DNA from 2 places in the Halobacillus sp. ABA4_118 genome. Region 1 is predicted to be linked to the other one. Evidence: riboswitches for the same ligand, from Rfam matches in the RefSeq annotation. Region 1 holds a riboswitch; the other holds the start of a gene.
The links. A riboswitch is a leader RNA that binds a small molecule or an ion and turns the genes downstream of it on or off. The one in region 1 is predicted to bind S-adenosylmethionine.

Region 1 (4,250 bases):
TCATATTATAAGGGGGCTTCGTATGATTTGCGAATATAAAGGAAAACGACCTCTCATCCACCCATCAGCTTTTACAGCAGAAGATGCCGTCATTACCGGGGATGTTGTCATAGAAGAGAACGCAAGCATCTGGTTTAAGACGGTCATCCGCGGCGATGTCTCATCGGTACATATCGGTAAGAACACAAATGTCCAGGATCTGAGCATGCTGCACCAAAGCCCTGACCAGCCTCTCATACTGGAAGACGGCGTTACGGTCGGGCACCAGGTTACCCTGCATTCTGCACACATTAAACAGGACGCTTTGATCGGCATGGGATCCATGATTCTGGATGGCGCTGTCATAGGGGAGCGGGCCTTTATCGGAGCAGGAAGCCTTGTTCCGCCCGGAAAAGAAATCCCTCCGGATACACTGGCCTTCGGACGGCCGGCCAAGGTGATCCGTTCCTTAACAGAAGAGGATTACAAGGAAATGGACCGGATCCGGAAATCGTATGTCGCAAAAGGGCAGTACTATAAGAACCTTCGGGGCTGAAATGCTTTTCAGCTCGATGCCTGCATGATCAGAAGACATACAGAGGGAAGTGGATAGCCGTATCAAATCAATGCGTACTCTGCCGTTTGTGCAACTCGTGAAAATAAAAAAGCTGTTTCCTCCAACAAGGAAACAGCTTTTTTTTATTGAAAACGACCGCTGAGCTCTTCCGCTTTATCCGTACGTTCCCATGGAAACTCAACATCTGTCCGTCCAAAATGGCCGTAGGCAGACGTATCACGGTAAATAGGTTTACGAAGATCGAGCATTTTAATGATTCCAGCAGGACGGAGGTCAAACAAGTCACGCACAGCGTCCACCAGCTTTTCTTCCGACACTTTGCCGGACCCGCTGGTATTGATGGAAATGGAAACCGGCTGGGCCACCCCGATTGCATAGGCGAGCTGGACTTCCACTGTATCCGCAAGACCTGCAGCTACGATGTTTTTCGCAACATAACGAGCCGCGTATGCAGCAGAACGGTCCACTTTGGTCGCATCCTTCCCACTGAAGGCACCACCACCGTGACGCGCATATCCACCGTACGTATCTACGATGATCTTACGTCCTGTTAAACCGGCGTCCCCTTGAGGACCTCCGATTACAAAACGCCCGGTCGGATTGATAAAGTATTTGGTTTCATCATCAATATAGCCTTCCGGTACAACGGGCCCGATCACCTGCTCTTTCAAATCCTTCTGGATCTGTTCGAGCGTGACTTCTTCAGCGTGCTGCGTCGAAATAACAATCGTATCCACGCGGACCGGCTGATCATTTTCATCATATTCAATCGTTACCTGCGTCTTGCCGTCAGGACGAAGGTAATCGAGTGTTCCGTCTTTGCGGACATCAGAAAGACGCTTGGAAAGTTTGTGGGCAAGAGAAATAGGCAGCGGCATCAATTCGGGCGTTTCATTGTTGGCAAAGCCGAACATCAGTCCCTGGTCACCGGCACCGATGGCTTCTATTTCATCATCGCTCATTTTCCCTTCACGGGATTCAAGCGCAACATCCACTCCCCCTGCGATATCCGGGGACTGCTCATCAATAGCCGTCAAAACGGCACATGTATCTGCATCAAAGCCGTATTTTGCTCGTGTATATCCAATATCTTTAATCGTCTGGCGCACGATCGATGGAATATCAACATAGGTATTCGTACTGATTTCACCGGAAACCAGGACAAGTCCCGTAGTTACTGTTGTCTCACATGCCACCCTTGCATTCGGGTCGTTTTTTAAAATTTCATCTAAAATAGCATCAGAAATAGCGTCACAGATTTTGTCCGGATGACCTTCTGTCACGGATTCTGATGTGAATAACCGGCGGTTCGCTGGCATTCTAAAAACTCCTCCTTCTGTAAGTACAAAGTATTAGACGGAACTCTTTACCAGTATGTGTAGAAAAACATAAGTTCATTTCATAGTGTCATCCTGGATCCGAAAACGTTTTCGTGCACGTTCTCAGTCAGAAATAATAAACAGGCGGCAAGGCCTGGTCATGGACATTTCCTTCTTATAAAAAGAAAAAACCCTTCCTATACCGAGGAAAGGGGCTGCTTCCTTTCGCTCTTATCGTCCAAGGAGCTGACTCCTTGCTTCAGGTTAGCACCATGTCCCTGCGGACGGTTGCTGGGTTTCAAAGGGCCTGTCCCTCCACCAACTCTGGATAAGAGAGTTTCCGTTCTCAGCTATCGTATCGAAAAGCGTGTTTAATGTCAATTGGATTCATCGGGTTTCGACGCACCCCTTCCATCCAGATTCAACCTGGATAAACGTTCTGTTCAAACCATCATAGGATAATAACAGCCATGAAATATGGCAGTGTTGAAAACTTTCCCACAATCCACTGAATAGTATGGACGATTAAAATAAATGTGTTATACTAATCTCACATTATTAAACTGCAAAGGCGGGACGATGCATATGAGTACAATAAACCAACTGTCAGAACTTAATCTTCTACTTTCCCAGGACCATGTCCACCACCAATTATCTGTTCCACATTTAGTGGAAAAGATTTTATACCGCAATGAAGGTACACTAACGGAAAAAGGGGCCGTTCAGGCTACGACAGGTACCTATACGGGACGCTCACCAAAGGACAAATTCATTGTCCGTGACGACGTAACCGAAGATAAAGTCGAATGGGGTGCTGTGAACCAGCCTATTGACGATGATACGTTTGTGAAATTATACCATAAAGTGCTCGATTATTTGAAAGACCGCAGGGAGTTATTCGTCTTCAAAGGTTTTGCAGGAGCGGATGAGCGCTACCGCCTTCCTATGCAGGTTCTTACAGAATTCGCCTGGCACAACTTATTCGCCCGCCAAATGTTCATCCGGCCGGAGGCATCCGAATTGGAGGAGCATGACACAGAGTTCACTGTCATATCTGCTCCAACCTTCAAAGCAGATCCTGACGTGGATGGTACGAATTCCGAAGCGTTCATCATGGTTTCGTTTAAACACCGCGTTGTCCTCATCGGAGGAACAGAATACGCAGGGGAAATCAAGAAGTCCATCTTCTCCGTCATGAACTACCTGCTTCCGGAAAAGAACGTCCTTCCGATGCACTGCTCGGCCAACATCGGCAAAGAAGGCGACGTTGCTCTGTTCTTCGGTCTGTCGGGCACAGGAAAAACGACTCTGTCCGCTGATCCTCAGCGCCGCCTGATCGGGGACGATGAGCACGCCTGGTCCCCCTACGGTGTCTTTAACATTGAAGGGGGATGCTATGCGAAGTGCATCAACCTGTCCAAAGAAAAAGAACCGCAGATCTATGATGCCATTCATTTCGGCTCGGTTTTGGAAAACGTCGTCCTTCAGCCGGATTCGCACGCGCCGGATTATGACGATACGAGCCTGACGGAAAATACACGGGCCGCCTACCCACTGGATCACATTGATAATACAGTCCAGCCAAGTATTGCCGGCCACCCAAATGCCATCATTTTCTTGACAGCTGATGCCACGGGAGTCCTCCCACCAATCAGCCGTTTAACAAAAGAACAGGCGATGTACCATTTTCTAAGCGGCTATACGAGTAAACTGGCTGGAACAGAGAGAGGGATTACCAAGCCGGAAGCGACTTTCTCCGCCTGCTTCGGCTCCCCTTTCCTTCCGCTTGCTCCATCAGCATATGCTGAAATGCTCGGAGAGAAAATAGACCAGTTCAATACGGACGTCTTCCTTGTCAATACAGGCTGGTCAGGGGGAGCCTACGGAGAAGGCGAGCGTATCAAACTGAGTTACACGCGTTCCATGATCCATGCCGCTCTGGAAGGTGAACTGAGTTCTGCCGAAACTTATAAAGACCCTGTGTTCGGCCTTCACATCCCGACCCACTGCCCGGGAGTACCGGACGAAGTCTTATTCCCGAGAAAAACGTGGAACAATCCTGCCGCTTATGATGAAAGTGCCAAAGAACTTGCTGAAAAGTTTCATGCCAACTTCAAAAAGTTCACGTATGCCAGTGATAAAATCAAACAGGCCGGCCCGACCCACCACACAAACTAAACAGAAAAAAATCCGCCGTTATCCAAACGGCGGATTTTTTCTGTTCAGCGGTGTTCCAGACGCTTTAAACATTCCGGCAGAACCTCATCCTTCATCATGAAGCTGAACCGGTCGTTATTTTTCAAGTTTCCCGGCAGATGCCGGAAAAGGACAGGACCATGCGTTTCAAAATAATGATCCTGATCAGCCAGCTCAGA
Region 2 (4,250 bases), 2.9 Mb from region 1:
GGGAGCAGCATACGTCCCTCGTAGGTAATAAGAAAGAAAAAGCCGTGCCTGAGAAAAAAGCGCCATATGGTATTGTCACCGTCAGTATGGGCGAGGGGATGAAGAAACTTTTCGAAAGCCTCGGAGCCACAGTAATCATCCAGGGTGGTCAAACGATGAATCCTAGTACCCAGGACTTATCGGAGGCTATTAAAGAAGCGCATGCAGAACGCGTGTTCATTCTTCCGAATAACAAAAACATCGTGATGGCAGCAGAACAGGCTGCAGAGATGGCGGAAGCGGAAGTGGCTGTCATCCCGACGAAGACCATTCCTCAAGGGATGAGTGCTATGCTTGGTTTCAATCCTGAAGCAGATCTCGATACGAACAAAGAAGAAATGACCAGTTTGATGTCAGAAGTGAAGACGGGGCAGATTACCTATGCCGTCCGGGACACCCAGATTGACGGACTTGATATTGAAAAGGGTCATTTTATGGGGATTTCCGACGGGAAGATATCAGCTACCGATAAAGACGCCCTCACAACAGCGAAAACACTGCTGAACCAGATGATTGATGAGGATGAAGATGAAATCCTTACTATTCTTACAGGGGAAGATGTGGACGATAAGGATGTGGCTGAACTGGAAGCTTATGTGGAAGAAACCTTTGAAGATTTAGAGGTGGAAATTCACCATGGTGGCCAGCCGATTTACAGCTATATCTTCTCTATCGAATAAAATGCAGCGCTTCTGGATTTAGAACAGCGTTCGCAGGCTGTCGGGATTTTTCCCGGCAGCCTTTTGTAATGGTCTATGGTCTGAATGCAGGAGCGGAGATGAAAGAAATGGTTTCACAGAGGATATTGATCGACCATTAGACAAACGCCTTGGCGGTTTGTTTTCTAAGCTTGTCATTCTATAAGCTGAAAGCGCAGTTCTCCATTAGAACTGCGCTTTTTTTAACCGTGTTTCCGTCTGCGGGTGCCGGTGCCGTTGAATATATTTTCGAACTGAGAAGATAACGGCAGCAGCATATCCGGCAAGAAGCAGGCTGTAGATGATAACTAAGGTCTGTTCACTCCATGTGGCATAGGTGAGCAGGGTCCGGCTGTTCGTCAAAATGATAAATCCACCCGCCGCTACCCCAAGCACGAGAGGGGGGAGTTTTTTCACAAGCCAGGCAGCGAGGGGGGCTGCAATAACGCCACCGATCACAAAGGCGAGCACAAGCATCCAGCTCAGCTCTTCCCACCCAAGGAAGATCAGGAAGCCGGCCGTAGCAGATAAAGTAACGATGAATTCACTTGTATCTACGGTGCCGATGACTTTTCTGGGAAGGATTCCTTTGCTGGATAAGAGAACAGGTGTATTTACCGGCCCCCAACCCCCGCCGCCCACGGCATCAAGAAAACCGCCCAGAAAACCTAAGGGAAACAAGAAGCGCCGTCGAAATGGTCTTTTTTCTGTATGCAAGGGCTTCACTCGATTCATCAGTAAAAAGCGGATGACCACATAAACGCCAAGCCCTAGTAAAAAAACGGAAATGTACGGGCGGATCAGCTCACCTGGAATCCAGCTGAGCAGAGCAGCCCCGGCAAAGGCACTGATCCCTCCGGGGAGAGCAAGAGTCAAAACGAGACGCTTATCCACGTTGCCGAATTTATAATGGGAAAACCCGGAAGCTGCCGTTGTAGCAATCTGGGACAAATGAATAGAGGCGGAGGCCACCGCCGGAGCCATTCCATAGGCGAGGAGGATGGTGGAGGAGCTTAAACCAAATCCCATTCCGAGGGCTCCATCCATCAATTGAGCAAAGAATCCAACCAGTGAAAATATAAGTAATTTCTTCATCGTACCTCTCCTTTTGATTAAACACATAAGATTACTTGGTTTTAACCATGAAGAGGCACAAAAAAACCTCTTCATCCAGAAGAGGTCAAGCTTCCTCTCCTTATCTTTCAGACCACCGTCTGCTGGAATGAGCACCTTTTCCAATGTGAGGTTGCTGCGGGATCATCAGACCAGTTTCCTCCCCCGGCTCTTTATAAGGATATATGTAGCCCGCGCTGAAAGCGGAATTCCTAAGTACATGAATAATATATTCAAAGCTAAAACATGGATGACGATTTGTCAATGGTTTACAATAAAATAAACAGAAAACTAGTAATATTTAAAATGCATGTTGACATATCTTTAAATCGGGTCTAATATTTGAATCAAATCTTTTGAACAAAATCTGGAAACATTTTTCTTATCGAGAGAGGTGGAGGGACTGGCCCTTGGAAGCCTCGGCAACGGATCTGTCGTCATGAACAGAAGCTGTGCCAATTCCAGCAGGTGATCAACACTTGGAAGGATAAGAAGAACGGTTGAATCATGTATAATGACTCTCCTTTCTTCTTACCATCAGAAGAAAGGTTTTTTTGTTGAAGATAAGAAAGGAGGAGCTTATGAATACGAGTGCACCGACATATGGAACATTCACCGGGGATCCTTTACTTCATATGGATATTGATGATGGACACAAAGGGGCAGAGAGTGTGATTCAATGGGCTTACGGGCATTATGGAAAACAGCTCGTTTATGCGTGCAGCTTCGGTGCTGAAGCGATCGTACTGCTTGACTTCATTGCAAAGGCACAGCCGGATGCCGACGTCGTTTTTCTGGACACTGGACTTCATTTCCAGGAAACCTATGATTTGATAGACAAAGTGAAAAAGAGGTATCCGGATTTGAACATCCATATGAAAAAGCCGGAATTGACAGTGGAAGAACAGGCAGAGGAATATGGTCCGGCCCTTTGGAAAAGGAATCCCGACCAATGCTGTGCCATCAGAAAAATCAAACCGCTGGAAGAAGCCCTGACAGGAGCGGCTGCCTGGATGTCGGGATTAAGAAGAGAACAATCTGCAAGCCGGAGTCATACGAACTTCGTCAACAAGGACGAACGCTTCCAGTCCATCAAGGTATGCCCCTTAATTCACTGGACATGGGAAGACGTATGGACTTATATCCGACTAAATAGCTTGGATTACAATGAATTACATGACCAAAGCTATCCAAGTGTCGGCTGCATCCCCTGCACAGCGAAAGCGCTGGATGACGGCCGTTCAGGAAGATGGCAGGGATTTGATAAAACCGAGTGTGGACTCCACACAGCGGGAGATACGAAACAATAAAGGAGAGATGAATGATGTCCATTATTCAACCGCATGGCGGGCAGTTAATCAATCGTTTTACAGCACAGCCGGATACGCTTCCGGAACAAAGGATCGAGCTTGATGCGATGGCGTTGAGTGATATCGATTTAATCGCTAATGGGGCATACAGTCCGCTTCAAGGATTTTTAACAAGGGAAGATTATGATCACGTCGTTGAAAATCTTCGTTTGAAAGACGGCACTCCCTGGAGTCTCCCGATCACACTGCCTGTTTCTGAAGAGCAGGCCCGTTCGTTACATGGTCAAGCGGCTCTTGTGAAAGATGGGGCAATCTACGGTGTGATCGAAATCGAAGACATTTACAAGCCGGATAAACAGAAAGAAGCTGCAAAGGTTTACTTAACGACAGAAGACGCTCACCCGGGGGTCAGTAAACTTTACAAGCGCCCGGATTATTATGTCGGTGGCAGAATTGAAGTATTCCATCGTCCGGAGCGGGAGCATTCAGACCATTACTACCTTGATCCCGAAGAGACAAGAGAACGATTCCAACAGGCCGGATGGGAAAAGGTTGTCGGTTTCCAAACGCGTAATCCTGTTCACCGTGCTCATGAATATATCCAAAAAGCGGCCCTGGAAAGCGTAGATGGACTATTTCTGAATCCGCTCGTAGGAGAAACGAAAAGCGACGATATCCCGAGTGATGTGCGCATGAGAAGTTATGAGGTACTCTTGGATGAATATTATCCGGAAAACCGGGTGACGCTGGCTGTCTTTAATGCGGCCATGCGCTATGCAGGCCCGCGGGAAGCCATCTTCCATGCGATTGTCCGGAAGAATTTCGGCTGCTCCCATTTCATAGTCGGGAGGGATCATGCAGGTGTCGGCGATTACTATGGTACATATGACGCTCAAAAAATCTTCAGCCACTTTGAAGAAGGAGAGCTGGAAATAACCCCGGTCTTTTTTGAGCACAGCTTCTACTGCAAAGTCTGTGAAGCAATGGCTTCTCATAAAACCTGCCCCCACAGCAAGGAGCATCACGTAATTTTATCAGGAACAAAAGTGCGCGAGCTGCTTCGGAGCGGCCAGAAACCACCGAAAACGTT

Region 2: another riboswitch for S-adenosylmethionine. It lies ahead of ACXAGL_RS16815 (phosphoadenylyl-sulfate reductase); the one in region 1 lies ahead of metK (methionine adenosyltransferase).

The regions. Positions count from the first base shown of each region.
Region 1 is NZ_JBSWWS010000001.1:383,334-387,583, forward strand. Features, by position in the region: gene ACXAGL_RS01990 (gamma carbonic anhydrase) at 23-535, shown strand; gene metK (methionine adenosyltransferase) at 679-1,875, opposite strand; SAM riboswitch class I at 2,104-2,210, opposite strand; gene pckA (phosphoenolpyruvate carboxykinase (ATP)) at 2,461-4,053, shown strand; gene ytkD (RNA deprotection pyrophosphohydrolase) at 4,098-4,250, opposite strand, start outside.
Region 2 is NZ_JBSWWS010000001.1:3,283,674-3,287,923, forward strand. Features, by position in the region: gene ACXAGL_RS16805 (DAK2 domain-containing protein) at 1-719, shown strand, start outside; gene ACXAGL_RS16810 (sulfite exporter TauE/SafE family protein) at 924-1,832, opposite strand; SAM riboswitch class I at 1,930-2,032, opposite strand; SAM riboswitch class I at 2,230-2,344, shown strand; gene ACXAGL_RS16815 (phosphoadenylyl-sulfate reductase) at 2,432-3,160, shown strand; gene sat (sulfate adenylyltransferase) at 3,175-4,250, shown strand, end outside.